Regions from separate parts of the Marinococcus sp. LNHM3E3-2.2 genome, predicted to be linked through region 2. Evidence: riboswitches for the same ligand, from Rfam matches in the RefSeq annotation. Region 2 holds a riboswitch; the other holds the start of a gene.
What was found. Region 2 has a riboswitch for thiamine pyrophosphate ahead of thiD (bifunctional hydroxymethylpyrimidine kinase/phosphomethylpyrimidine kinase). Riboswitches for the same ligand answer to the same signal wherever they lie in the genome.
Positions count from the first base shown of each region.

Region 1: another riboswitch for thiamine pyrophosphate. It lies ahead of tenA (thiaminase II); the one in region 2 lies ahead of thiD (bifunctional hydroxymethylpyrimidine kinase/phosphomethylpyrimidine kinase).

Region 1 is NZ_JBQLIC010000023.1:5,089-17,487, reverse strand. Features, by position in the region: gene map (type I methionyl aminopeptidase) at 1-199, opposite strand, end outside; gene ACTRXF_RS15865 (DUF2254 domain-containing protein) at 317-1,621, shown strand; gene ACTRXF_RS15860 (NADPH-dependent FMN reductase) at 1,686-2,246, shown strand; TPP riboswitch at 2,381-2,484, shown strand; gene tenA (thiaminase II) at 2,622-3,317, shown strand; gene ACTRXF_RS15850 (ECF transporter S component) at 3,317-3,910, shown strand; gene ACTRXF_RS15845 (ABC transporter ATP-binding protein) at 3,907-5,571, shown strand; gene ACTRXF_RS15840 (energy-coupling factor transporter transmembrane component T family protein) at 5,564-6,322, shown strand; gene ACTRXF_RS15835 (flavodoxin domain-containing protein) at 6,391-6,843, opposite strand; gene ACTRXF_RS15830 (aspartate/glutamate racemase family protein) at 7,015-7,716, shown strand; gene ACTRXF_RS15825 (DUF488 domain-containing protein) at 7,735-8,109, shown strand; gene hmpA (NO-inducible flavohemoprotein) at 8,403-9,617, shown strand; gene ACTRXF_RS15815 (cupin domain-containing protein) at 9,716-10,039, shown strand; gene ACTRXF_RS15810 (amidohydrolase family protein) at 10,271-11,374, shown strand; gene ACTRXF_RS15805 (Rieske (2Fe-2S) protein) at 11,374-11,739, shown strand; gene ACTRXF_RS15800 (hypothetical protein) at 11,777-12,124, opposite strand; gene mbcS (acyl-CoA synthetase MbcS) at 12,326-12,399, shown strand, end outside.
Region 2 is NZ_JBQLIC010000004.1:226,704-239,102, forward strand. Features, by position in the region: gene ACTRXF_RS07960 (efflux RND transporter permease subunit) at 1-2,904, shown strand, start outside; TPP riboswitch at 2,946-3,045, shown strand; gene thiD (bifunctional hydroxymethylpyrimidine kinase/phosphomethylpyrimidine kinase) at 3,146-3,958, shown strand; gene thiM (hydroxyethylthiazole kinase) at 3,976-4,779, shown strand; gene thiE (thiamine phosphate synthase) at 4,792-5,451, shown strand; gene ACTRXF_RS07980 (four-carbon acid sugar kinase family protein) at 5,495-6,922, opposite strand; gene ACTRXF_RS07985 (NAD(P)-binding domain-containing protein) at 6,919-7,812, opposite strand; gene ACTRXF_RS07990 (GntR family transcriptional regulator) at 8,006-8,611, shown strand; gene ACTRXF_RS07995 (oxidoreductase) at 8,718-9,761, opposite strand; gene thiT (energy-coupled thiamine transporter ThiT) at 9,884-10,444, opposite strand; gene ACTRXF_RS08005 (hypothetical protein) at 10,569-11,024, shown strand; gene ACTRXF_RS08010 (avidin-fold protein) at 11,038-11,388, shown strand; gene ACTRXF_RS08015 (aldo/keto reductase) at 11,449-12,399, shown strand, end outside.

The DNA of each region.
Region 1 (12,399 bases), on a different contig from region 2:
TGGCATATTTGTATCCCTGAAACCCTTTTTGTTCAGGAGTTGCGCCGCGTTCTGCCAGAAATTTTTCGACAAAATCGTCAATTTGTTTTGTAGTGACGCCTGGTTTGACCATTTTGGCGATTTCTTTATGGCAGGCGGCAAGAATTTTTCCTGCTTCATGCATAAGCTCAATCTCTCGTTCTGTCTTTAACGTTACCATCATTTGTCTCCTTTTATTCAGTATCAAATACTATTGTAAAACATTCGTATAAGAAATGCATTGTTTGATGATTTCCTTTATAATGGCGGGATTGCAGGACAGAGATGGAGGTAAATCATGAAAAAACAGAAATGGTATGTACAGCTCAGGGACAAGTTTTGGTTTATTCCAGGATGCTACGGTATTCTTAGCTTAATAATAGTAATAGGCGCTTCTATCATGGATCAGCAGGTGCTGCGGCCGGTTTACAATAATATGCCTTCTATGCTGATCGTGGAAAATAACACTGCTACTTCTTTATACAGTGCATTAGTGACGGCATTGCTGACGTTGACAACCATAAGTTTTTCTTCGATTATGGTCGTTCTGACCACGTATGCCACACAGTTTACCCCAAGGGCTCTGCAGGATTTCATGAAAAGCCCGACGACGCAGCATACACTTGGGGTATTTACGTTTGGGGTATTATTTACTCTGGTAAATATGCTGCTTTTTTCGAGCGAAGGCAGTAGCCAAATTTTGATGCCAATGCTGACAGTTCTTGTGGCGCTTGGCTGTCTGGCTTTTTTTATTATCTTTATTTATCACTCCACCCAGTGGCTGCAGGTGAATCATTTGATCAGCCATATAAGATCTGATGCCTCCAGGGTGATCCGGGATGCCTACACTTATTCGGGGGTGCACAGCTTCAGCGAATGGAGCGATGATTTTCGAAATGACGAAGAAGCAATCGTTTATGCCGAACGGTCGGGGTATACCAATATGGTGAAAATGCCTGAACTGATTGAATGGGCCAGGCAGCAGGGAGCCGTGGTCGAATGCCTGTTCCAGGTAGGAGACTACGTTCATCAGGGAGAGCCTTTATTTCGCTATTGGTCAAAGCATAGTTTATCCTCGAAAATATTGAGAAGTTTTTTATTAGTAGGAGAAGAGAGAAGCAATGTTCAGGACATTGAATTCTCCATGCAGAAAATTGTAGAAATAGCGCTGCGGGCCATTTCGCCTGCAATCAATGATCCACACACAGCAGCGAACTGCATCAACCGTATTGGGGCACTGCTTTCCGAACTCAGCCATGAACACAAAAATGACCAATACTTCGCTGACAATCAGAATGAGCTGCGGTTATTCATGCCTGTAAAACCCTTTAGGGAGTATTTATATAAAAGCTTTTATCAGGTGAGATTGTACGGTTACGAAGATATTTCGGTAATGGGAGCCTGCATGGAAGCACTGACGATGCTCGTGAAAACAGGAGATCCGTCTGTGTTAAAGGAAGTGGATTCATTTTCCCGTTACATGGAGCAGGCGGTCGCTCCGGAACAGCTTGCGGACTGGGACAGGGAATACTGGGAGGAGCGTGTGCAGAAAAAGAACACAGCTCTGCATCAGGCACTTACAAAAAGTAAGCAGATAACTTGAAACAGCCAGTAACGTGCGTGTATGATATGTAAATGAAGTTCAACACGAAAGGATGAAAGTTCAAATGAAAGTAGCAGCTATCGTAGGAAGTATTCGCCAGGAATCATTTAACGGAAAGTTAGTGGAGTACATGCAGGATCGTTACAGTGACATCATGGATATTGATATTTTAGATATCCGCGATCTTCCGCACTATGATCAGGATGAGGAAAGCAACGCTCCGGACTATGTGCAGGAATACAAGCGTTCTGTACGTGAAGCGGACGCCGTGCTTATCGCCACTCCGGAATATAACGGTTCGATTTCCGGCGTGCTTAAAAATGCTCTTGACTGGAACTCCCGGGTCGATTACGACTTTGCCGGCAAACCAACCATGCTTGTAGGAGCTTCTCTTGGAGGCCTGGGCACAGTGAAAGCGCAGATGCATCTTCGACAGATTCTGAGCGCTCCCGGTATGAGTGCAAAAGTACTGCCTGGAAATGAAGTACTGATCGGAGCCGTCCATGAAAAAATGAATGAAAACGGAGATTTAACAGATCAGGGCACGATTGATTTTCTTGATAATGTCGTAGCCGAATTCGAACGTTTTTATCAGGAAACGCGGGCTGTGGCTAACCGCGCGTAATATGCAGAAAAACCCTGCTGGCATAGGCCTGCAGGGTTTTTGAATGCAGATTTTTGCTCAGAGGGAGAAGGCGGATTATAAAAATCACCTTTGACTTCCTGACATAATATGATAAAGTGTAGACAACTTAATAGGGAATCCACTAGGGGTGCCGAAAGCGGCTGAGATAAGGACTAACCTTAATCCCTTTGAACCTGATCTGGTTAAGGCCAGCGTAGGAAAGTGGAGACGGCAGAATACGTCTATTTCAAAAGCACAAGCTTTACCATAGAGGACGTTTATTCTAAGCCACTCCACCAATGGAGTGGCTTTTTTTACCCCATTGGTCCTGACTGCCCGTAGTGGTTCCCTCCTAATTTAAAGGAGGAAGTTACAATGAAATTTTCAGAGCTTTTATGGCAGGACACAGAGCACATTTTTGAAGCCTGCTGGAGAAATCCGTTTGTACAGGGTATCGGGAAAGGGGAGCTCCCAAAAGCATCTCTTATCCATTACGTGAAGCAGGATTTTGAATACTTAAACGCCATGATCAAGGCAAAAGCAATTGGGGTAACAAAGTGTACGTCAAGAGAAGACATGGTTATGTTTAAAGATACCATTGATTTTGTTTTAAACAGCGAAACGCACCCGCATCATAATTTGTGTGAGCAGGCGGGCGTGGGCTATGAGGAATTGCAGGGCTATGCGCTTGCTCCGGTATCTCAGCATTACGTGCTTCACATGCTGCACCATGCCGAAAAAGGAACACTTGGTGATGTAATTGCGGTAACGCTTGCCTGCCCGTGGGTGTATTTGTATGTGGGTGAAAGGCTGATGGAGGAAGTGCAGCCGGACGAAACCCATCCGTTCAATGACTGGATTCGTTTTTACGGGGACCGTGAGGAACGGGAAATGTACAAATATATTGACCGCCTCGATGAACTGGCAGAAACAGTCACAGAAGAAGAAAAACAGCGCTGGCGGACGTTGTTTATGGAAGGATGCCAGCTTGAGTATATGTTTTTTGAGGACGCTTATTATGCAAAAGACTGGCCCTTTGCCAGAACGTTAACAGACGGGGAAAAAGTCTAATGATAAACAAACGCTTAAACCTCCGGGATATTGTCGTCATCTCGTTTATTTCAGCAGTTCTCGGCGTCCTTTATCTTCTTTGGGTGCTGCTGGGACAAATGGTTACCGGCATCTTCGGTCCAGTTGGAGGAGGCCTGATGGCGGGCTTCTGGATCCTTGCGCCTGTGATTTGTGCCTATATCGTTCAAAAACCGGGAGCGGCGCTGCTTTCAGAGCTTATTGCGGCCGGCACTGAAGTTATGGCGGGGTCTGTCAGTGCAGGAGCAGTGCTCGTGCTCGGCTTCACCCAGGGGCTCGCTGCAGAATTGATTTTCGCTCTGTTTTTCTACCGGGTGTTCCGTCTGCCAGTATTAATGCTTGCCGGGTCGGCCGGAACGTTTGCTGCATTTTTAACCCAGTATGTCCTTTATGGATTCAGCCAGTACGCAGGTTCTGTTGTTGTATTTATGCTGGTAACCATGCTTATAAGCGGCGCTCTTTTAGCCGGATGGGCAGGGAAAAGCTTTGCGGATGCGCTGGTAAAGACTGGAGTGCTTGACCGCTTCGCCCTTGGCCGTCAATACCGTCTCGGCCAGCAGAAGGATGCTGTATGATTTACGCAGACAAATTGACCATTGCGTACCCTTTTGCTAAGCCTTCGATAGAAGGTTTTTCAGCAGAAATATGTACTGGGGAAAACGTGCTGCTGCTCGGTCCGAGTGGTTCAGGCAAAAGTACGCTTGCTCTCGCTATCCAGGGAATTCTTCCGCGTTCTGTGGAGGCGGAGGTTTCGGGCGGTCTGAGCGTGTTTGGGGAAAATCCGGCGGTGAAAAGTATTACGGAGGCCGCCAGGCAGGCGGCGCTTTTGTTCCAGGACCCGGATACCCAGTTCTGCATGCCAACTGTTCGGGAAGAGCTTGTATTCACGCTTGAGAATCTGCGGGTGCCTGCAGGTGATATCGAGGCCCGCGTGCACGAAGCCTTACAATTTACAGATATGCTTCACTGCATTGATGCCCGTATCGACACACTGTCCGGCGGGATGAAGCAAAAAATAGCTGTTTCCTGTTTAGCTGCTGTGAATCCGCGGATATGGATTCTGGATGAACCGCTCTCCCAGCTCGATCCGGTAAGCCGGCAAGCAGTGGCTTCGCTTCTTGGCCGCATTGCAGCAGATAGTGATAAAACACTGGTTTTGATTGAGCATCAATTAAATGAAGTAATGGAGTGGGTAGACCGGGTGATCGTATTGAACCACGATGGCCAGGTGTCTGCGGATGGAAGCCCGGCACGTATATTCAATTCTCATGCAGCCGTACTCGAAGCAGAAGGAGTATGGCTGCCGGCTCCTGCAGAAGCCGGAAAGAAATTACTGAAAAAGTCAGAGAATCCCAAATCTGCTCTTCCCATTACTTTAGGGGAATGGGAAAGGTTTGCAGCGGATTATTCCGCTGCAGCAGTTCTTGCATCTCTGCCGCAGCCGAAAAAGATAAGTGCTCCTTCACTTGAACCACCTGTTCTGGAGGTGAAGCAGGCGGCCTTTGCCTATGGCGAGCAAACGGTTTTCGAAAACGTATCTTTTTCCCTGTACCCAGGGGAAATGACTGCTCTAGTCGGTGCAAACGGAGCAGGAAAGAGCACGCTCGCACGTGTCCTCACTGGATGGGAATCTCTTAAAAGCGGCTCTATATATGTTAACGGAGAAGATATTGCCAGTCTGAAGCCGTACGAAATTGCTAAAACCTTCGGAATTGTTTTTCAGCAGCCCGAGCATCAGTTTGTAGCACAGACCGTGGAAAAAGAAATACGCTACGGAATGGAAATGGAAGGGTGGTGCGAAAAAGATATTGATCAGCAGACAAATGAACTGCTGATTCAATTTCAGCTCGGACATATTCGAAAGAATCATCCATTTCAGCTCAGCCAGGGAGAAAAAAGGCGCCTTTCGGTGGCAGTCATGGTAACGAACAACCAGTCCGTATTAATTTTGGATGAGCCGGCGTTTGGTCTTGATAAGCGAAATACCGATGCTTTATTTGAAGTGCTTGAGCAGTGCCGGCGACGTGGAAAAGCGGTTCTCTGGCTGACGCATGATATGGATCTGGTCTATACAAAAGCTGGACGGGTTTTGGCGCTGGCGGAACGAACACTTGCCTGTGATGACGGCGTGGAAGCATTTTTCAGTGGGAGTATGGATTTAGCTAAAATCGGTGTCCGCCCGCCGGTAGTAAAGCTTATGAGCTTAAAGAAAAAGAAAGCAGTAAGCCATGCTTGAAGAAATCCAGACTCGGAACGCTTTTTTGCAGCACGTACATCCAACGCTGAAGCTGATAAGTCTTTTCACCGTATTTTTCTGCATGATTTTCGTTTATGATATTTGGCGCCCGCTTGCCGTTTTGCTGTTAACGGTTGCTGCCGTCGCCTTTTTGGGAAAAGTGCCGTTAAAGCTGCTGCTCGTACTTATGCTTCCATTTGGGCTCTTTGGGTTCAGCTTTATATGGCTTCAGGTTGTTTTTCCTGACGAAAGAGGACCCACAGTTCTTTTCTACGTATTCCAAATGCCGGTTGCTCTTGAAAATATTCAAACAGGGATCTCGCTCGGTCTGCGGGCAATGGTGTTTGCCTCCTGGTCGCTTCTTTTTGTTCTCACTACCTCTCCCGTGAGTTTAGTGATAAGCCTGATACAAAAATGGCATATGCCTCCAAATATTGGTTATGGAATGATGGCCGCCTACCGTTTTCTCCCCCAACTGCGGGAGGAACTGGCGGTTATCCGGAGAGCCCGGCAAATCAGAGGGATGGGCAAAAAGCCTAAAATGCGTGAGTGGAAAGAGATGGCCGTGCCATTGATGGCAGGGGCTGTACGAAAGGCAGAAAGAACAGCGCTCGCAATGGAATCGAAAGGGTTTGACGGCTCCAGAGAAAGAACGGAATACGTACAGATGAATTATAAAAAAACGGACATATGGTTCAGTGCCGGGTTTATATTGTTTATGATTTTTGTTTTTCTTATGCCAATGCCGTGACAGATCAGCTGTATTAATTAAAGGTAACCCCGGAGGCTCACGGCCCCCGGGGTTATTCGTGCTGACCATTATTTCACTAAAAACTTTTCTTCGATGCTGTCGACATAGCTTTTAATATCTTCAGCAATGTTATCCATTTCATCCACATCGACTTTCATGGTGGGAATCTCACCCTTATGTCCATGTTTGCGGAATTCCTCGATCATCTCATCCACAGCTCCGGCGAAGTTTTCATACGCGTGATCCCCGGAGCCGAAGATGGAAATCGAAAGGCCGGAAATATCATAGGCGAAAAGATCTTCAAGAAAATCTTCCGTTTCTTCGGGGATATCACCTTCACCCCACGTATACGTACCCATAATGAGCAGATCGTGAGGGAGGGGGTCTTCGTTTGGAAGGCCATCGGCGATCATATCCATCAGCTCTACTTCGTGCCCGCGGTTGATGAGCTCTTCTTCCGTATCAATAGCCATGTCTTCAGTATTTCCAGTCATTGTGGAATAGAACAAAAGTATTCGCATATGTCCATTCCTTTCTTTTATAGGCTCGTGCATAAAATACATATTTAATATACTTATTATATATTCGGCGGCCGGATTGTGCAATCATCCTGGTGAATAGAGGTGCACACTAAATATGTTAAAATATATATTGGTAATATATATTAACGCTTTAATGAAGGAGGAGAAAAAATGAAACAGATAGGTATTATCGGCGGCCTCGGTCCGGAATCGACAGTGGAATATTATCAATCCATCATTAAAAAGTATCAGGAAAAGAAGAATAGTCTTCAGGTGCTTCCGGAATTGTACATTAATAGCATTAATATGTACAACATTTTTACGTATATTTCGGAAGAACGAATGGACGATCTGATCGAATATCTGGGCAACGCTGCCCGTAAGCTTGAACTGCTCGACGTTGATGGAATCATTATTGCAGCCAACACTCCGCACCTTGTATTCGATGAAGTGCAGAAGCAGGTCGAGGTGCCGATGCTCAGCATCGTGGACGCCGCGGTGGAAGCAGCAGAAAATCAGGGCGCCGAAAACATTGGGCTGCTGGGCACAAAGTTTACGATGGAAAAGAATTTTTTTAAGAAGCCGTTCGAAGCGAATGGAAAGAATATTTATGTGCCAGCTGAAAGTACACAGCAGTATTTACACGAAAAAATTGTCAGTGAGCTCGAAAATGGTATCGTAAATCCTGAGACGAAAAAAGAATTTGAGCGGATCACCGGGGAAATGATCGAACAACATGGGCTTGATACCTTGATTCTTGGCTGCACTGAACTGCCGATGATTCTTTCTGAAGAAGATTTTTCGATTCCGTTTTTAGATACAATGCAGGTGCACGTCAACAAGGTCGTAGACTTTATGTTTGAAGAAAAATAAAGCAGAAGGAGGGCAACGATGGCCATTCAATTGAAAAGAATTTATGAAGACCCGGAGAAAAAAGACGGGTATCGGATTTTAGTCGACGGCGTGTGGCCGAGGGGAATAGCAAAGGAAAAAGCTAAAGTGGATAAATGGAGCAGGGACGTTGCTCCTTCAAAAGAGCTGCGGCAATGGTTCTCCCACGATCCGGAGAAATTTGACGAATTCAAAGAGAAGTATAAGCAGGAGCTTCAACAGAATAACGAACAGGCTGAAGCTCTCGATCAGTTAAAAGAGACCGTACGTGAGCAGAATAAGCAGTTGACGCTCGTGTTTGCCGCGAAGGAAGAAACGTATAATCATGCCCGTGTCTTAAAAGAAATTCTTGACCGTCAGCCGAAGGATTCTTAACGAAGAAGAGGTGACAACGATGGAGGAGTATCTGGGCCAATGCAGTGAATGTGGCAAAGAAATTTACTGCCGGGACGGCTTTATGGAAGGGGTTCATGAGTACGGCCGGCTGTACTGCTTTGAATGCGCCAAATAAATATACAGTACTCCGTTTCCAGGTGGAAACGGAGTTATTTTGTATATAAAAGCTGAATGTGAACGTTTAATGAAGTATTTCTAAAAGTATAGATTTAAATATGTATTTATAATACACTTTTTGTAGAAATTAAAAACGTTTTCATTGGAGGAATTTGATGCTTGCACCGCAAACGATTGAAACTGTAAAAGCAACAGCTCCGGCTATTCAGGCCAACGCCGCTGCCATCGGCAACCGTTTTTATGAAATGTTATTTGAAAAAGCACCCGAACTGCGGAATATGTTTAACCAGACGAACCAGGAAACAGGCGTACAGCCGGAAGCTCTTGCTTATTCTGTCTACCAGGCAGGAGCGAATATTGACCGCCTGGAAGAGCTTCGGCCTACTATTGAACGCATAGCGGAAAAACACCGGGCCCTGGATGTCAGGCCGGAGCATTATGGGTTAGTAGGGGAAACACTGCTCGAAGCGGTGGAGGAAGTGCTCGGAGACGCAGCAACTCCGGAGATCCTGGATGCCTGGGGAGAAGCGTATCACGCGCTTGCCGATATCTTTATTCAAAAAGAAGCAGTCAAGTACGAAGAAGTAGAGGCCGCCCGCGGCGGGTGGACAGGCTACCGTCCGTTTTATGTAGCGGAAAAAGTACCGGAGAGCGATGTTATCACTTCATTTTACTTAAAGCCGCAGGACGGTGGAGCGATTATACCGCAGCAGCCGGGACAGTATTTAACGCTGCAGGCAGACATCGAAGGAGAACCCTATACCCATATGCGCCATTACAGTCTATCGGATGCTCCGAATGAAAATTTTTACCGGATCAGCGTAAAGCGTGAGGACCCCGAGGACGGAAACCCGGCCGGTATTGTGTCGAATTATCTGCACCGGGACGTAAAAGAAGGAGATGTACTGCTGTTCGCAGCACCGGCAGGAGAGTTTGTGATGGAAACAGAGGAAATGCCAATTGTACTAATCAGCGGCGGCGTCGGAGTAACCCCGATGATGAGTATGCTGAATACACTCGTGCAGGAAGATACGAAACGAAACGTAACGTTTATTCATGCCGCTGACAGCAGTAAGGTTCATGCCATGAAAGCACATGTGGAGCAGCTCGCAGATACGTATTCAAACATTGAGGCCTATACCTGTTATTCCGAACCGACAGAGGAAGACCGTTCGAACGAAATGTTTGATAAAGAAGGGTATATTGATGCCCCGTGGCTGGAAACCGTCCTTCCTGACGAACAGGCAGATTTTTATTTCTGCGGTCCGACGCCTTTTATGCAAGTAGTTAACGGAATTTTAAAGGATAGAGGAGTGCCGGCAGAACGTCGCCATTATGAAGTTTTCGGGCCGGAAAGCACGATTGAATAATTAAAACCCAGAGATAAAACTGGTTCAGCAGCTGCGGCAGAATCTAAATAGATATGCCGCAGCTGTTTTTAAATTTAATAGAAGAAAGGATGAAAAATATGAAAATCCAGAGTCTTACACAATTAGCTCCTTTCAGCGAAGACCGAATGGCAAATGAAGTTGTTTTTAAAAAGAACAACTGCAAAGCTGTGGTATTTAATTTTTCGCCTGGTCAAAGCCTTCCTCTCCATGATCATCCCTTCACTCAAACATTTGCATTAGTCGTGAGCGGGGAAGGGCTATGTTATACAGAGGATGAGAATTTCCCCGTGAGGGAGGGTGACCTTATTCAATGCGGGCCTACAGAAAAAATAGGGTTTGAAAATAACAGTGATTCCAATTTGAGCATATATGTCACACTAGTATATATCGAAGAAAATTAGCATCTGCCAAAAATTATCTCTGCAATAAATATTAGTATCCTTCCTGCCAGTGATAGGTAGCAGATTAGTAAGTAAATCGTTAGATACTGAAAAACTGCTACTGACGTTCACTGATGCTCACTGACATTCACTGTCACAGCTTACAGAGGCGGACGACTTCTAGGGAGCTTTGTTTATTCCAGGACGAATCTGGTACGGTTAGAAAGCAGATGAAAGGAAGGATGCTGATTTATGCAGACTTTAAACAATGAAGCTAAAACTAACCGAACAAAAAAGTACAGCCTGATCGACACTGATATTCACGAACGGGTAATGTATGAAGATTTGTTTCCATACTTAGAGCAGCCGTGGAGAAGGTATATTGAAGACTGCCACTGGCAGCAGGAAAAACATATGCCATTTACTCAGCCCGCCGTGGCTGGAGTGGACCGGGCTGACGCAAAAACGCCGGACGGAAAACCAGCGGGCACAAGCCTTCCGTTTATGCAGGAGCAGCTGCTTGATGCCAATAATCACGAATTCGGTATTTTAACTGGAGCACTTGATCCATCTCCGTCTTCCATGCACGGATGGTACGAAATGGCCACGGCCCTTGCCAGTGCCTATAACGACTGGCAGATCAATGACTGGCTTGATAAAGACAGCCGCCTGTACGGCTCCGTTCACATTGCAGCCCAGGAAGTAGCGAACGCAGTGAAAGAAATCGAACGCGTCGGCTCTCACCCAAAAATGATTCAAGTGCTTTTGCCCATTGATGATATTGCATGGGGGGATCCTTACTACCATCCAATATTCGAAGCAGCTGAGCGCCATGACCTGATGATCGGCATGCACCATAACGAACCGCCTGCCCCGCTCGGCAAATGGCCAAGATACTTTATTGAATGGCATTCTTTAATTGCAACTTCCCACATGGCACAGATTACGAGCATGATTTTCAACGGGGTGTTTGAGAAATATCCAAACCTGAAGCTGATGATGATTGAGGGCGGCTTCACGTACGTGCCGTTTTTAATGAAGAAACTTGATCAGCAGTTTAAGGATCTTCGCCACGAAGTGCCGTGGGTAACAACGATGCCGAGTGATACGATAAAAAACCGGATGGCATTTACGACCCAGCCGCTTGAAGAAATGAGCAAAAAAGAATGGAATCTCTTAGTAGAGCAGATGGGGACCGATGAAATCATCTGTTTTAGTACGGATTACCCGCACTGGGATTACGATTCACCGGATGAAGCCGTGCCTAAAGGACTTAAAGATGATGTGCTTGAGCGTATCTACGGCGAAAATGCCAGAAAATTCTATCCGAAACTGCCGGCTCGGGGTGCTGTCTGATGGCAGCCGTTATATGCAGGGAAGAGGAGTTGGAAAAGCAGGAAATGATTCCGGGGAGCGTGGATAATATCCCGGTTTTTGTCTGTAGGACGTCCGAGGGAGAAGTCAGGGCGTTTATCGACCGGTGCCCTCACCAGGGAGCCTGCATGTCGAAAGGCAAAATTGACGGTGCTCCTATGAGCACCGCACCTGGTGAATATTCATTTGAACATGAAGGAGACATCGTCCGGTGCCCGTGGCATGGAAGGGAATACAATCTGCGGGAAAGCGGCAAGCCGCTTGCGCCGGTAAAAGGTAAACTAAAAGAATTTTCTGCTTATGTAGAAGACAGCTATGTATATGTAGAACTAAAGAGAGGCTCGTGAGCCTCTCTTTTTTTATTGATATTTTATTGAAAAATAATTAGCTGTTTAAATTGCCTCCGCGGACTTCCTGCAGCTGGCGGACAGCTTCAATCTGCTCATCGTTCAACTCAGCGTAATTGCCGGCAGCGTCTAACGTTAATATAACGGACGTTCCGGTAAGAGAGTATTTATTCGTAAGATCCCCGAACTGCTTGGATTCTACTTTATAATCTGCTTCTTCATACTGATTTTCGTTCGCAAGCGCATAAATATCAAGCTCCGGAATCATTTCGAGCATGATGGCGTCATTGCCCATGATACTGTAGATATCATTTTGTCCCTCTACTTCGCGGACTTCAATTTCCTCATTAGGTTTGCTGATAATAATGTTCATCGTGTCATTCATCCTTTCTACTTCCAAATCAATGATAGTTACCGTACAAAAACGTTCCTCTCATGCTATAACCGTTTCCTTCTTTCCACAAACATAAAAAAAATAAAATTGTAATTGAAATAATCAGATTTCTTTAGGCGTATAAGTAGACATACACTGCTGTGGCACATATGATAGAAAAAGATAAAATAGTGGTAAGGGAGATATGTGATTATGATTGATGCAAATCAGCTGACACCAAATGAAACCTACAATTTAATCGAAGAAATGGAACGCTATGATTCAGA
Region 2 (12,399 bases):
AGCCAGGTGGATGACATCATAACCGAGCTTGAACGCACTGAAGGGGTTGCAAGTGTTGATACAAGCGGTGGACTGGACGAAGTATTCGAAATTTCGCTGGACCAGGAATCTCTTGAAGACAACAATGTGACCCAGTCTGACGTCACTAATGCCGTTCAGGCAAACAATATTACGCAGCCGGGGGGAACGATTACCTCCGGAGAACAAACGTTGACGACCCGTACGGTTAATGAACTGGGCGGAGTCGAGGATTTGGAAGAAGTGGCGGTCGGCCAGGATGAATCCGGGGATACGGTTACTGTCAGTGATGTAGGAGAAGTGGAGCGTACCACTGAGGAACAGACAGCCTACACAGAAGTGAACCAGGAGCCCGGTATTCAAATGACCGTGCTGAAGGAGTCAGATGCCAATACGGCCCAGGTCTCCACGGACTTTAACGATACGCTGGACGATCTGCTTGAGGAAGATCAGTACAATGATCTCGACACGACGATTATTTACGATGAAGGGGATTACGTTCAGCAGTCTATTAACAGCGTAGCGCTTGCATTAATTGCCGGCGGTGTGTTCGCCATGGTTGTTCTTTTCTTCTTCTTAAGAAACTTAACGACACCGCTCATTATTGGTATTGCGATACCATTTTCGGTAATTGTGACATTTGCATTTCTTTACTTTACCGATGTGAGTTTAAACTTAATGACGATGGGCGGTCTGGCTCTTGGGATCGGGATGCTTGTCGATAATGCGATTGTTGTTATTGAAAATATATACAGGCACCTGTCGATGAAAAAACTCCCTAAACGGGCGGCTCTAGACGGTACAAAGGAAGTGGCCGGAGCGATTACAGCTTCAACCTTGACGACAGTAGCTGTCTTTCTGCCAATCGTCTTTATTTCCGGTATTGTCGGCGAGATCTTCCAGGCCTTTGCTTTATCAGTAGCCTTCAGTCTGCTTGCTTCTCTGCTTGTAGCTGTCACGGTGGTGCCGATGATTGCAAGCCGTGTGCTGAAGCCGCTGCCGGAAGACAGGGAAGTAAAGCGTGAAAAATCCAGGCCGATGAGATTTCTGGACCGTTCGATCCGCTGGGTCCTCGGTCACCGCGCTGTCGCTCTGCTGTTAACACTGCTCCTGCTGCTTGGCGGAGCCGGCGGCATTGCCCAGACCGGGGTGAACTTTATCCCGACGACAGATCAGGGCTTTTTCACGATCAATGTTGAAAAAGAAAATGGTACAAATCTGGAAACGACCGGAGAAACGGTCGACGAAATTGAAAGCGTGCTTGAAAACCAGGATGAGATTGCAAGCTATATGGCGGTAGTCGGCTCGGGCGGCAGTGGAGTTGCAGCCGGAGGCGGCGGGAGCTCGGGGTCCAATGAAGCTTCTATTACAGTTACAATGGAGGATCTCGAAGACCGGGACATATCGACCGAGGAAATGATTGAAGAAATTGAGTCCGATGTGGAAAACACGGACGAGCAGGCAGATATTTCGTTATCGTCTTCTGCAGCCATCGGCGGCGGAGAAGCAAATTCCGTAGAATTTACGCTCTCAAACGAAAATGAAGAGCGACTCGCTGAAGATGCAGACGCAGTACAGTCGGAGCTTGAAAGTGAAAACACGATTCGGAATGTAGAAACGTCAGATGAAGAGACTGCTCCGGAAATTCAGGTGCAGATTAACGAAGACGATGCGCAGGATAACGGCCTGACGCCGGCTGAAATCGCGCAGACGGTAAACAGTACTACAAGCGGGGAAGTGGCGTCGACAATCCAGACGGATAATGAAGGCCCGCTGAATGTGAACGTGCAGTATGCAGAGGATTCCCTTGAAAACCAGGAGGACCTTGAAAGTCTGCAGCTCGCTACTCCGGAAGGAGAATACGTCAGCTTAAGCGACGTGGCTGATATTGAAGAAGGAGAGGGGCCGGCGGTTATTAACCGGCTTGACCAGGAGCGGAGTACTGAGTTTACAGTCACATACGGCTCCGGAACGAGTCTGAACGAAACCTCTACGTTAATTGAGGATACGATTGACGATGTAGATACCGGAGCGGCGACTACATTGAACTTCTCCGGCGAACAGGAGCTTCTCGATGACAGCATTCAGAGTCTGGTGTTTGCCTTCCTGCTGGCGGTAGTGTTCATTTATCTCGTAATGGCTGGACAGTTTGAATCATTCAAATATCCGTTTGTGGTAATGTTCAGCGTACCGCTGGTCGTGATCGGTGTTATGCTTGCCCTGTTTGCGACCCAGACACCACTAAGTATCACAGTGTTTATCGGCTTGATTGTACTTGCGGGTATTGTTGTTAACAACGCGATTGTGCTTGTTGATTATACGAATCAGCTGGTGGAACGGGGGCTGCCGGTAAGAGAAGCCGTTATTGAATCTGTGAAAAAGCGGGCACGCCCTATCCTGATGACAGCTTCTACGACTATCCTTGGGGTGCTGCCGCTTGCCCTCGGATTCGGGGAAGGAGCAGAAATTCAGCAGCCGATGGGTATCGCAGTCATCGGCGGTCTCATCAGCAGTACGTTCCTGACGCTGTTTATTATTCCAACGCTCTATACCTTGTTTACCAAAGAAACAAGAAGCATGAATAAAAAATTCGCCATGCCGGACGGGGGCTACATGTACGGCTGGGAAGTAGAAGAACGGCGAAAGGAACGGGAAAAGAGAGAACAGGAAGAACGGAATAATAATGAAGACCAGCAGAATAATGAAGCTGCAGAACAGAGCAAGGAACCTGAGAATGTAGAAGATAAAAAACGCGAAGACCTGTCGCGGGATGAGATTCTGTACCTTCTCGAACGTATCGTCGGCAACTCACAAAATGAGGAACGGGACCGTTCCTCGAAGGATTCGGACAAAAATAAAAAATCCGGCGATGATGAAAAAAATTGACATTAGGACTGTGCGTCACGTACGATTAAGAAAAATAGTAAGGAATCCGCTAGGGGCGCCTGCGCTGAGACAAGAACCATTCTTGGTCCCTTCGAACCTGATCTGGGTAGTACCAGCGTAGGGAAGTGGAGCTTCGTTTTATACAAATACGTACGTATACGCCAAAGCTCACTCTCTACTTTCAGGGAGTGAGCTTTTTTTGAACCTAAAGCAGGATTCCTTCTAAAGGAGGATACAACGAATGCCACAAGTACCTAAAGTATTAACCATCGCCGGAACAGATCCTACCGGCGGGGCTGGGATCCAGGCTGACCTGAAAGCATTTCAGGAATGTGAAGCCTACGGGATGTCTGCTATTACGAGCGTGCTCGCACAAAATACAACCGGGGTCCAAAAGGTGGAGCATATGAGCACCAGTCTGCTTCAGGCCCAGCTGGATTCTGTCTTTGATGATATTATGCCGGATGCGGTAAAAACCGGAATGATCGCAACGCCGGATATGATCCGCACGACGGTGAACATGCTGAAAAAATACGACCTGCCGGTGGTTATTGACCCGGTGATGGTTGCCACAAGCGGCGATTCTCTGTCTGAGAAGGAGACGCTTGAAGTTATGAAAAATGAATTTCTTCCTCTGGCCGCAGTCGTCACGCCGAATATGGCTGAGGCAGCAAGCCTGACGGACTTTCAGGTCCAGAACCTCGAAGAGATGGAAGCAGCTGCTAAAAAAATTGTTGATGAATTAGGGGCCCGGGCAGCGCTTGTTAAGGGCGGCCATATGAAAGAAGACGCAGTCGATATTTTGTACGTCGATGGAGAAATTCATTATTTCCGTTCGCCGCGGACGGATACAAAGCACACGCACGGGACAGGCTGTACACTATCAGCCGCGATTGCCGCAAAGCTTGCACGGGGCAAGTCCATCTATCTGGCAGTGCAGGAAAGCAAAGAATATATTACCAATGCGATTGCACACCCCCTTGAGATCGGTAAAGGCAATGGGCCTGTCAACCACTGGGGAGTGCGCGTTCCACTCGATCAACTATTAAAATAAAGAAATGAGGGATCGGCATGAAAGCAAAGGAAGTTATAGGTCTGCTGGAGGAAGTACGAAAAACCCGGCCGCTGATTCATAATATTACGAACACAGTAGTAACCAATTTTACTGCAAATGGACTGCTGTCGATGGGCGCATCCCCGGTTATGGCAAACGCGCCGGAGGAAGTAGCCGAAATGGCAAAAGCAGCGAACGCACTTGTACTCAATATTGGTACGCTGAACCGCGAACAGGTGAAGGCGATGCGGATCGCCGGCAAAGCAGCCAATGAAAAAGGCATCCCCGTTGTACTGGATCCCGTAGGGGCAGGCGCGACGGCTTATCGGACCGAAACGGCGATTGCTCTTCTCGAAGAGCTGGACGTGGCGCTGATCCGGGCAAATGCAGGAGAAATGGCCGCGCTGCTCGGCGAAAGCGGGAATGTACAGGGCGTAGACGCTTCGGGAGAAGCAGATAACCCGGAGCTTGCCAAAGAAGCTGCAAGAAAGTTTGAAGCAATTGCCGCGGTGACCGGAGTGGAAGACGCGGTCGCTCATCAGGGCGAAGTATTTATCGTGCAGAATGGCCATACGCTGCTGACCAAAGTAACCGGCACCGGCTGTCTTCTCAGTTCGATCGCAGCATCCTTTTTAACCGTTCAGCATTCGGCTGGAGCAGTAGCAGCCGCACTTGCTTATTACGGGGCAGCAGCAGAAATCGCAGGCAGTCTAACGACGAGGGAGGGCCCGGGCTCCTTTCAAATTGAATTATTAAACGCCCTCCACGCAACACAGGAAATGGATCTGCGCCACTATATCCGCGTCAAACAGGAATCATAGGGAGCTGAAACCATGGATAAAGAGATTTTGAAGCTGTATTTTATTATGGGAAGCAACAATACAGGTGAACGAAACCCGGAAGACGTACTGCAGGAAGCTCTTCAGGGCGGTGTTACGTGCTTCCAGTTCCGCGAAAAAGGCCAGGGGGCACTGCCTGAAGAGGAAAAATGGAAGCTCGGCTGGAAGATGAAGGCCCAGTGTGCTGCCTTTAATGTTCCGTTTATTGTTAATGACGATGTGGATATGGCAATCCGGCTCGAAGCAGACGGGATTCATATCGGACAGGAGGATGACCCGGCTTCTAAAGTTAAAGAACGCTGCCCTTCCCGCATGGTGATCGGGGTATCCGTGCGCACTATTGAAGAAGCACACCGGGCGGCTGCAGACGGGGCGGATTACCTGGGCGTAGGACCGATGTTTGCGACTGATACTAAAGAAGATGCCAAAGCTCCAGTCGGACTGGAGGGCATCCGCCGGCTCCGGGCGGAAGGCATTGCTCTTCCGATTGTAGGTATCGGCGGCATTGACGCCACCAACGCTGCTGATATTGTGGAGGCCGGAGCTGACGGAGTGTCATTGATCTCTGCGATCAGTCTGGCAGACGAGCCGGAAGATGCTGCAAGAGAACTTCGCAGCCGTTTGAATGGGCCGGCAGAAAAACAGGAAAAATAGAAGAACCGGCGGGTCAGTACAAACTTCCCGCCGGTTCTTTATGTTATATATGCTTCTGTAAGGTTTGTACGACGTGCTGTAATGTTTCTTTTTCTCCTACATTTCCCGGGAAAATTACATAGGGAATACCAGGAAAGCGGCTTTTCTCATCTGTCTGCCAGACGGGTACACCGGGAGCAATCTGCCCGAGCACTTCTGCTTTTTTTACGAGCAGCCCCTTCGTGCCAACATCGCTTGATGTAATACCGCCTTTCGCAACGACAAATGCCGGCTGTGAAGCAGCATTTTTCACAAAGTTTGTTACTGCATCGGAAATTTTTACGGATAGCGCCAGTTCTTCTTCTTTTCGGTTCGCTCCTAAGTCAATGCGCTCCCGGGAAGTGTAGACGCATACCGTATTCCCGCCTTCGATAGAGTCATCGACGATCTGCTGAACGCGGCGGGTTTCCTTACGGAAGGCATTCTCATCCATTACTGCAGGACAATAAAATTCCACGAATTGGATATCGGTCAGCTGTTTTAGAGCTTCGAGCTGCTCCGTCGATTTTTGCACATGAGAGCCGATAATAATCAGACCGCCATTGTCACTTTGGTGCTCGAAGAGGCTCTCCGCGTCTAAATACGGTTTGCGGATAATACCGCCAATTTCTTTAGTAAACGTCGCCGCCGTCCGGAAGAGAAAGTTTTTCCGATTCTGCACGGCGCGGAACAGGGCTGTGCAGAATACTTTTACATCTGTTTCGCTGACAGCGTTAACGATGATCTTTTGAAAGGAAGCGGCCTGTTCAAGTTTAGCCTCGATCGCTTCGAGGTCGAGAGCCCGGAGCTCGTCAAGAGAGATGGAAATAACATTTTCCTTTTTAAATTCCCCGTTTGTTTTTTCTTCAACGTATTCACCCAGGTGGCTCGAAGCAAATCCAAACATCCGGTCGCGGGCAAATTCTGTTTCCGCTACGGGTACAAAGGTTTCCCCCTGCTGAATATAGTGGACGTCGAAAGCGGTCCGCCGGTTGCCCTGTTCAAAAAAGGGAATAAGAATTTCTCCGTCCACTGCTTTGCCTGTCCGGGCCTCGAGCGTATCTTTTAAAACCTCTGTTTCCAGCGGATAGTGACCTCGCAGGGTGGAGTCTCCCCGGCTGATCAGCAGAAATGGCTGATTTTTTTCTTCAGATACGCGGGCTATTCGCTCTGCGATGTCAGTATGGACTTTCGTTGTTTCGGCTTCAGAGAAGGAACGCGAATTTGTGAGGATGAAGATGAGCTGCCGCTCGTCTTCAAAGGCCTCCCGAATAGTCGACTCCTCCCAGTCTGTATACACCGGCACGCCGTGGACAGTCTGAACACCGGTAGGATCGTCGTCGAGGGAGATGATTTTGTGAGGTATATTTTCGGCTGCTTCCGTAAAAAAAGCATCTACTTTCTTCTCATCGTAATCTGGAAGGGAGTTAATGTAACTATTTATCTGTGTCATCCGTGTTTTCCTCCTTTTGGCACTGAATAGTTCGCAAGCATTTCGTAGTGCTGAAGCACGCCGCTGTGATCGTCGGATTGTTTGCCGTGCGCAATCATCGATTCATACATTTCAGCCACATCCGATGCAAGCGGCAGGGGGACCCCGAGGGATTTGCCGGTTTGAAGCACGTTAGAGAGATCCTTTAAATTAATGTCAATGCGTCCGCCTGCAGTAAAGTCCCGTTCGAGAATTTTTGGGATTTTTGCATCGAGTACACTGCTGCCGGCCAGGCCGTTGCGGATGGCTTCATATACTTTATCAATGTCCGCTCCTGCTTTGGAAGCGAGAAGAACGGCTTCCGACATGGCTGCCATCGTGACATTTACTAATATTTGATTGGCAAGCTTCGTAGTGGATCCGGCTCCCACTTCACCAACATGTGTGACGTCTGTGCCAACAGCCCGCAGCACTGGATAAGCAGCAGCAAAAGCGTAATCGCTGCCGCCAGCCATGATGGAAAGCGTACCATCTATCGCTTTCGGTTCACCGCCGCTTACCGGGGCATCCAAAAAGGCTGCTTCTTTTTCCTGAAGCCTCTCTGCCCAGCGCTTGGAGTCCACGGGGGAGACAGAACTCATATCAATAACGATGGCTCCTTTTTTCACGACTGGCAGAATGTCATTAATTATTACTTCATCGAGTATAGCGGTGGTGGGGAGCATTGTGATAATAATGTCGCTGTTTTCGGCTGCTTCCCCTGCTGAATCAGCAGCTTTCCCGCCTGCTTCCGTTACCCGCTCTCTGGCTGCAGGGTGGATATCAAATCCCTTCAGTGCAAAACCGGCCTTCAGAAGATTTTCGGCCATCGGCCCTCCCATAATGCCTAAACCAATTTGTCCGATATTCATATCGTTTCACTCCTTCATTTCGTAAAATGGAAATTTTTTATTATCATTGATAAGGCTTTCAATGAAGATAATTGTACACAATTTTATATTTATTGTATACATTCAATAGCGAGTTGGTTTAATTTCTATTAGATAGGTATAATAAGAATAAGAAATGAAATCAGAGGATTGCAGCAGAAGGGATGACGGCACGATGAAGCAACAGCACTCTGCTTCGGATACGGCATACGAAAAAATTCGGGATGCCATATTTGAGGAAAAATATGAACGCGGGGAAAAATTAACGGAAGTAAAACTGGCAGACGAACTTGGGGTCAGCCGGACGCCTGTAAGGGATGCAATGCGCAAGCTTGAAGAGGAGGGCTTGATTAAAGACAAACGGGTGATTAATCCAACTATTAAAGATTTAATGAATACGTTTGATGTGCGGATACTGCTCGAAGGGTTTGCTGTCCGCCAGGCTGCCCGTTACATGGGTCCTGACCGGATAGAAGGCCTGCAGAGGTGTATAGAGACGGCAAAGCAGGGAACAACAGAGGAAATAATGGAAGCAAATAAGGAATTTCACGACATTATTGTCAGTGCGAGCAATAACGATGTACTAATTGATACCATTGAACGGATGCAGTCAGTTATTTTTTTGTTCCGGAGAACAGTGGTGTATCACCAGAGGCCCCGTCTGATTGAAGAGCACGAAGCAATACTTGAAGCGATCCGGAATCACGAAGAGGACGAGGCAGAAGCGCTGATGAAAAGCCACTTAAAGAAGGACCTGGATTTCTCCGTTCATTCGTGGTGAGATCGGTGACATACTTCTACTGTTCCAATCCTGGAAATAAAAATCCCCCATGCAGACAGGGGTGATAAAAACCCATAAGCACGGAGGAACTCCGGGAAAAGCATTATTATTTATTAAAGGAGACTGGAATGACACGTTTTTCCCAATCACTTTTTTCGGCGAGCTCGAGCAGGCGGATGACTCTGCTTGCTTCAATGGCGGTCACCGGATTTTTACCGTCCTCCTGGATGGCCTGGGCGATCCTTTCGTAATAGGATTCGTACGATCCCTGATGCGTAGGGATTTTCTCAGTGCCTCCATACGCATCGGTATACGTCCCGTAGTAAGTCTCGTCTTCCAGGCCCCATTCCTGATCCCCTGGTGTTTTCCCGTTAATCAGCATATCCTCCTGGGGGTCAAAGCCGTATTTTACAAAGCTGCCTTTCGTTCCATGCACAATATATCTCGGAACTTCTCCGACAGCAAGAAAGCTGGATTGCAAAATAACCCGCTGGTTCGGATACCCAAGAATCGCATGAAAATAATCGGTATTATTCGTTTTCGGACGCTGCATTTCAAGGTCAGCGAAAATGGTTTCCGGCATACCGAACAGTTCAAGCGCCTGATCAATGAAATGGGCTCCTAAATCAAACCAGCTTCCCGAGCCTGGCAGGTCCTGCTCACGCCAGAGTCCCTCCACCTCCGGGGCATAGTCGTTCCACGTACCCTGAAAGGTGTGAACGTCGCCAAGCGCCCCTGCTTCAAGCAAGGAACGGATCGTCAAAAAATCACCGTCCCAGCGGCGATTGTGATATACGCTTAAAACGACATCATTTGCTTCGGCGAGCTCTGTCAGCTCTACGGCTTCCTCATATGTAGGAACGAATGGTTTTTCCAAAACAACATGCTTGCCGTTTTCAATTGCAGCTTTAGCCAGAGGGTAATGCGTCGTGTTTGGGCTCGTAATGACCACAAGATCAATATCCTCCCGCCGGCAGGCTTCCTCTGCTTCAGTGGTAACTTCAACATCCGGAAGCCGTTCATGTACTTTTTCCGGACTCGAGGATGAAACGAGACGGATGTTAAAGTGATCGCTTTTTTCAATAATAGGTGTATGAAACACAGACCCTGAAAAACCAAAAGCGATAATAGCAGTATTGATTGGCTGCATGACTGACGACCTCCTCAAAAGTTATTAATAAACTTTTCCCCCGGGACCGGAAAAGGAAACGTCTCCATCATAGAAAAAAGCGGCAGGACGACTGCCGCTTTAAAGTGTTTTGCGTTAACATGCTATTTCCATTTCGGCTGATCAAAAAATTTCGGACGGTATTTTGCGATAACAAATAGAATAATAACGGTAATAATGGTTTGCGGAATTAAATACGAAGCGTTGTAAAGTGCCGAATACGCTACCACAGGTGTACCTTCCGGAGCGTAGCTTCCAAACCAGATAACGCCTGAGACAAAATGGTCGATATAGCGAAGCAGTGCCCCGAAAACAATGCCGATAAGCATTAAAAGGTAAGGAATCCGTTCCCGGAATACAGCATGTGTCGTAAAAATCGCAGCAAATCCGAGCACCGTGTAAGCGATCGGGTATTCAAGAACGAGCTGAACAGGGTGAACGATAGTTGCTCCCTGCAGAAGCTGGAGCATTCCTGCCAAAAACCCTGTGGCAAGTCCCGCTTTCCATCCGCGGCGAAAAGCCATTAGAAAAATAGGAACCATAATAAAAGAAATCGAACCGCCGGCGAGCCACGGTCCGCCGAATTCAAGAAATCCTAAAATAAAAGAGAGAGCAGCCATGAATGCTGTTTCTATCATAATTGCTAAACGTTTACCCCTCTCCAAAGATGAACACCTCCCTAGAATTTACCGATACTATCTTAGCATAATAGGAAAAAGAAAGAAACGCCAAGGGGAGGGGTTTGTCTGATATAATATGAAAAGAAGGAAGGAACAGGGAGAGGATTGCATGGATACATCGACAGATATGCTGAGAGAGTATTTAAAGGGCAGCGGAGCCGCCTGTACGGTTACCCTGCTGTTATTTATATTTTATACAATTATACTGGGGGAGGTGCAGCTTTTTCCCAATCTGGCTTTTCTTTTAGCGGTATGCACGTACCTTGGTTCGATTGTCGGAGTGCTTCTTCTTAAGCTCGTGGAGCCGTATCAGTATCATATTCTGTATCCAATTCTGGGTACGTTTTTTTTCGGTTTTCTTGGCATTTTTTACGGCGTATCGATTATCTACGCCTATCAGCTCGACGGCTTTTTCGTCATTGTGACGATGGCGTCCTCCATGTCATTTTTTGTTACCCAGTTTGTGCAGGCCCAGACCGTTGCCTGGATCATGGCAGGCTCCGGTCCGTTTTTTCTGGCGGTCATCATGTTTTCAAACCAATTAGCCCGTTCGCTCGGGCAGTGAAGGAGGAAAAGCAGTGAAGTATCATGGCAGACAGTTTGCAGGTATAGAGAACAGCGCAGGCGGAGAGGTATCAGGGCAGACTGTTTTTTATTACGAGCAGGAGGGGTCAGTGCTTCGGGCCCACTATTCTGGAGGAGAAGTCGTTTCCGGTGTTCTAATTGGAAAAGTGTATGCAAATGGAGAACTGGAATTCCGCTACAATCATGTAAACGAGGACTGGAGCCTCCGGGGCGGCAGGTGCTATTCGGTCCCGGAAGTGCTGGAAGACGGAAGAATCCGCCTGCACGAACAGTGGCAGTGGCAGGATGAAAGCAGTGAGAAGGGGACGTCTATCGTAGAGGAATTAAAAAGCGACACGGTTTAAAATGCTGGCATTGGAGGAAAAGTATGTTCAACTACGCATCATACAAAGGAGACTTTCAGTATGGAACATACTTCAATTGCCGGCACGAATCTTCGCCCGTCCCGCGTAGGGCTCGGAACGTGGGCTATTGGCGGCACGCAGTGGGGCGGTACAGATGAAAAACAGTCGATTGAAACGATACATGCAGCACTTGATAAAGGCATCACCCTTGTGGATACTGCTCCTGCTTACGGGTTCGGAGAATCAGAAAAAATTGTCGGAAAAGCGTTAAAACATGATAATAAACGGCAAAACGTTGTACTTTCGAGCAAGTGCGGCATGAACTGGAACGATGAAGGTGCCTTCCGGGACGGTACGGCTGCCCGGATCCACCGGGAAATTGATGATTCCCTGCAGCGGCTTCAGACTGACCATATCGATATTTATCATGTGCACTGGCCGGATCCTAAAGCAGATATGGCCGAAACGGCAGGAGCCATGAAGGAAGTACTCGATGCTGGTAAAATCCGCGCAATAGCGGTCAGTAATTTCACTGTGGAGCAGCTCGAAGAATTTCAAAAAACGGCACCGGTTCACGTTATACAGCCGCCGTATAACATTTTTGAACGGGGCATCGAAAGAGACATTCTGCCTTATGCTGAAAAGCAGGGAATTTCCACGCTGCTGTATGGTTCACTGTGCCGCGGGCTGTTAAGCGGCAAAATGACGGAAAATACGACATTTGAAGGTGATGATCTCCGCAACGGGGATCCAAAGTTTCAGGCAGACCGTTTTCCACAGTATATTGCGGCGGTAAATGAACTCGATCAATACGTGAAAAATAAATATGACAAGCGCGTGATTCATTTAGCTGTCCGCTGGGTGCTGGACCAGCCGGGTACGAGCACAGCCCTTTGGGGCGGCCGCCGCCCGGATCAGATGAACGGCATTGAGGAAATTATGAACTGGCAGCTCGATCAGACGGATATGAAAGCCGTGAACGAAATTGTAAATAAGCATGTAAAAGACCCG